2 regions of the Dermacoccus sp. BD5 genome follow, and region 2 is predicted to be linked to the other one. Evidence: riboswitches for the same ligand, from Rfam matches in the RefSeq annotation. Region 2 holds a riboswitch; the other holds the start of a gene.

Region 1 (2,195 bases), on a different contig from region 2:
GCTCGAGCTGCAGACCTCCTCGTTGACGGACGAGCCGAACGCCGCGGCGTCCTTGTTCGCCTCGTAGGCGGGCAGGGACCTGTTGCGCGTCGCGCCCGTCAGCGTGCCCGTCTTGAGGCTGACGCGGCCCGGCTCGAGATTCGCGTGAGACCGTGCGATGGCCTCGACGATGCCCGTGACCACCGCGTCGTAGTTGTGTTCGTCGTACCCGTAGCCCGCGCCGTCGTTTCCGGCGATCTGGTAGAGCCGATCATCGCTGTGCCCGGAGTTGCCGACGTGCGTGTGCGTCGCGGAGAGCATGACGTTCTCGTCGGTGTAGACGCTGCCGAGCCGGCGGCGAAGCCGCTCGACGACGGTCAGCTTGATCGACTGGAACACGGCCCCGAGGTCGACGCTGACGAAGACGAGACGCGAGCCGCCGCCCGAGGCGCCGATGATGAAGGCGTGCGTACAACCGCGCGTGCAGGCCCGTCATCGTCTGGTTGGCGGCGTAGCCGAAAGCGCCGGTCTCGGCGACGGCACCGGTGATGTCGTACAGCCCGGCGCCGACGAGGTAGGCATCCCCGCTCGCGGCGTCAGCAGGGGCAGCCAGCGGCATGCTCAGGCTCGCGGCAGCGGCCGTGACCCCCGTTCCGAACGTTCGGCGGGTGATGGTTGCCATGTCTTCCCCCTCGGCGCGTGACCGACGTCACACTCGTCGCCCACCTAGACGATCGTCCAAAGCGGTGCGAGGAAATGACTCACCCGCCTCGAAGGCGAAAGACGCCGCACCAGCCCATCCCGCGTGTCCCACGCCACAATTCTCGCGCCACGTCTCATCTCCAGTGCCACGACTTGACGCTTTGTCGTGCGCGGCTCTAATGTCGCTGCCGGTCACGAGATCCGATGCAAAGCCCTGGCTGGTCGGACGGCAACCCTCACACGCGTGGCGGGGTGCTCCAGGTGATGACCCGGCCGCGTCGACCACGCGGCAAGCACGCTCGGCACCCAACGTGACGGCATCCTCGTGAACCTTCCGTTGCGCTGCCCAGGCCCCGAAAGGCATGCCCCGCACGACACCGCGCACCGCGCCCCACCCCGGCGCCCCCGCCTTCGCGCTGACTCCGCGCATCCGCGCCAGCTCCGCGCATTCGCATCCTTGCCGCCTCACCAGGAGAGATCATGACCGACAAGCACACCCCCGCCGACGAGACCTCGACGCCCGCCTCGTCCACGCATGACGCCACGAGCGCCGAGAACGGCGCGACCGCCCTGCCCCCGAAACCGAAGAACAACACGGGCAAGTACGTCGCGATCGGCGCAGGCGTCCTCGTCGTCGCGTTGGCCGCCGGCATCGGGGCCAAGGTGCTCGGCGGGAGCAGTGACGACAAGCTGACCCACCTCAAGGTGGGCACGACGGAGGCGTCGGACCCGTACTGGAACCAGCTCGTCAAGGTGGGCAAGGACAAGTACGGCCTCGACATCGAACCGGTCAACTTCTCTGATTACACCCAGGCCAACCCCGCGCTCTCCGAGGGCCAGGTCGACCTCAACCAGTTCCAGCACCTGCAATTCCTCGCCGACTACAACACCAAGGCGAAGCAGAACCTCACGCCCATCGGGGCGACGTACATCGTCCCGCTGGCGCTGTACTCGAAGAAGCACACGAGCATCGGCCAGTTCCCCCAGGGCGGCAAGATCGCCATCCCCAACGATCCGACGAACCAGGCACGCGCCTTGCTGCTGCTGCAGAGCGCCGGACTGCTGAAGCTCAAGGGTGGTGGCACCTCGCTGTCGACCCCGGCCGACATCGACGCCGGCGCCTCGAAGGTCACCGTCACAGCGGTCAACGCCGAGCAGACCGCGGCCGCGCTGCCGTCCGTCGACGGCGCGATCGTCAACAACAACTTCGCCGCGGACGCGAAGCTCGACCCGAGCAAGGCCCTGTTCAAGGACGACCCGCATGCGGCCTCGTCGAAGCCGTACATCAACGTCGTCGTCGCGCGCGCCGCGGACAAGGACAACGCCGACTACGCCAAGTTCGTCAAGGCTTACCACGACCCGAGCGTCGAGAAGCTCATCGAGGAGCGCACGAAGGGCACGAGCGTCCTCGTGAACAACTCCGCCTCCGAGGTGCAGGGCATCCTCGCGAAGCTCGAGGCCCAGATCAAGGCGAAGGGATCGAAGTGACGGGCCCCTCCCCCACACTGACGAAG
Region 2 (2,195 bases):
GTCGTGCGTCGCCATCGCCTGCGTGAGCCGCACATAACTCATGGCGTCGAACCGCGCGACGAGTTTCGCGGCGTGGTGCTCGAGATAGCTCTCGACGGCGAACAGGCCGCCGTCGAGCGTGCGGTCCGCTCCCTGCGACTCGCGCCCGAACCGCTCCTGCAACTCGTTCGCGCTGCGGTAGGAGGTGTGCGCGATCTGGCGGGCGAGCCCGAGCCCCGACGTCGGGAAGACGCCCTGCTCGAGGTAGCCGCCACCCCGGAAATCCGGGTCAGCTTCGATTGCCCGCACCTGCGTGTGCCCCCACGCGATCTGGTCGGCGCCCGCCGCCGCGCAGCTCGCGACGACGAGGGCGCGCTGCACCCGATGCGGGAAGGTCGCCACCCACTCCGCGGCGCGCATCCCGCCGAAGGAGCCGCCGATGACGGTATGGAAGCGCGCGATGCCGAGAGCGTCGGCGACCCGCGCCTCGGCGCGCGCCTGATCCCTGACGCTGACGTGTGGGAAGCGCCCGCCCCACACCCGGCCGTCTGGTGCGAGCGACATGGGACCCGTGCTGCCGCGACAGCCGCCGAGGACGTTGATCGCCACGACGAACAGCTCGTCGGTGTCGAGGGGCGCGCCGGGGCCGATGAGACCAGGCCACCACCCCGCCGTCGGCTGCCCGGGGCCGACCGGCCCGACGACGTGCGAGTCTCCGGTCAGGGCGTGCTCGACGAGGACGGCGTTGCTCGCGTCGTCGTTCAGCTCGCCCCAGCACTCGTACGTCATGATGACGTCGGGCAGGGCGGCGCCGTTCTCCAGCGTCAGGGTGCCGATGTGGACGGCACGTGCGTGCGGGTTGAACCCGTCGTCGGTGAGGGGCGCCGCGGGGTCGGCCACGGCGAGGCGACGGTGCGAAACCATGACGTCCTCGATTCCGAGGTGGGTCGCAACCCACCTCTCGCGCTTGCCGCCCACGGGCGGCCCTGTCGTCACCCGGGGCACCCCGCCGCGAGGGAGGGTTGCCGCTCAGCAAGCCGGGGCTTGTGTCGCTGAAACTCTTGACCTGCGACACAGTAGGCGGCCCTGCCCGCGGCTTCCATCGTTCGCGCGACGACGTCCACGATGTGGCGCGCTCCCACAACCGGCACGCTCGTCAGGCGACGGAACTCTGCCGAGCCTTCGTGTGGAGCGCACCGACGGCCTGCTCGTACGACAACCCCGTGCCTGTGATGTCGCGCAGCAGTTGCCCCAATGACGTCCGCCCGATGCGCAGCGACGCCGCGGCGCACGCACCGGCTCCCCGCAGGTCGCCTTCGCGCCAGGTCGCGGCGGCCTCGAGGGCCTTCCACGCGGCGCGGCCGTGGCGCGGCACGAGCGGCAGCCAAGTTCGCAGGCACGCGCTCGTCATCGGCGGGCCCGGCTCGCCGAGCGGCGTGCCCGGGCTCAGCAGACGGAAGAGTTCGGGTGCGACGCACAGGAGGATCTCATCGCGCGTCGGGCCGTCGACGACAGCGTCGGCGAGCACCTGCAGGTCGGCGCTGCGGGAGCGTCGCCGGGTGCCCGACGCGGTGTCGGGGACGTCGCACAACCGTGCCCAGGCGGCTCGAACGTCGACGACGCTGGGAACGGGGCGCGCGGTGGCGGCCATGGCCTCGCCGCCGCGGCGGACGTCGCGAAGCTGCTCGCGGGTCTGCTCTGACAGGGACGGGATCTCGTGGATCGCGCCGTCACAGCAGCCGAGCTCGCATTCGATGGCCCACCAGTGCTCGTCGCTGGCACCGAGGACGTGGTGCAGCGGCACGCGGCGCTCGATGCGTTTCGCGAGGGCCGCGATGTCGACGCGGCCCGGCTCGCAGCGATAGGCGATGGCGATGGCGGCCTGCGCACCCATCGTCGCGCGCCGCTCAGCGACGACGTCGAGCATGTGCGCCGTCTCCCCGTCGCACGCATCGTCCGCCCAGCCGAGCACCCCCGCGAGCGCACCGTCACGTTCGAACAGGACGATGACGGCGCCCGCCCCCTCGGAGCCGACGAGATCGGGAAGGCCTGCCACCAGGGCGCTGAGGCCCTTGAGTCGTGTTGTTGTCTTCATGCCCCCAGCGAAACCCATGACGCCACCCGCGCGCTTACCACGAGCCACAGACCTGTGGACGAGGCATCCTGCGGGCCGCGAAACGGGCCGTAGCCGTCACACCTGTGGGTGAGTGGGCCGT

What was found. A riboswitch is a leader RNA that binds a small molecule or an ion and turns the genes downstream of it on or off. The one in region 2 is predicted to bind S-adenosylmethionine.
Region 1: it holds a riboswitch for S-adenosylmethionine, as region 2 does, so the genes downstream of both, NQ706_RS12045 (MetQ/NlpA family ABC transporter substrate-binding protein) here and NQ706_RS00755 (homoserine O-acetyltransferase) in region 2, are expected to answer to the same signal.

The regions. Positions count from the first base shown of each region.
Region 1 covers NZ_JANJER010000018.1:30,803-32,997, forward strand. Annotated here, with positions in the region: partial or broken gene NQ706_RS12040 (neutral/alkaline non-lysosomal ceramidase N-terminal domain-containing protein) at 1-661, opposite strand, end outside; SAM riboswitch class IV at 872-983, shown strand; gene NQ706_RS12045 (MetQ/NlpA family ABC transporter substrate-binding protein) at 1,162-2,169, shown strand; gene NQ706_RS12050 (methionine ABC transporter ATP-binding protein) at 2,166-2,195, shown strand, end outside.
Region 2 covers NZ_JANJER010000001.1:174,772-176,966, forward strand. Annotated here, with positions in the region: gene NQ706_RS00755 (homoserine O-acetyltransferase) at 1-903, opposite strand, end outside; SAM riboswitch class IV at 938-1,046, opposite strand; gene NQ706_RS00760 (hypothetical protein) at 1,136-2,074, opposite strand.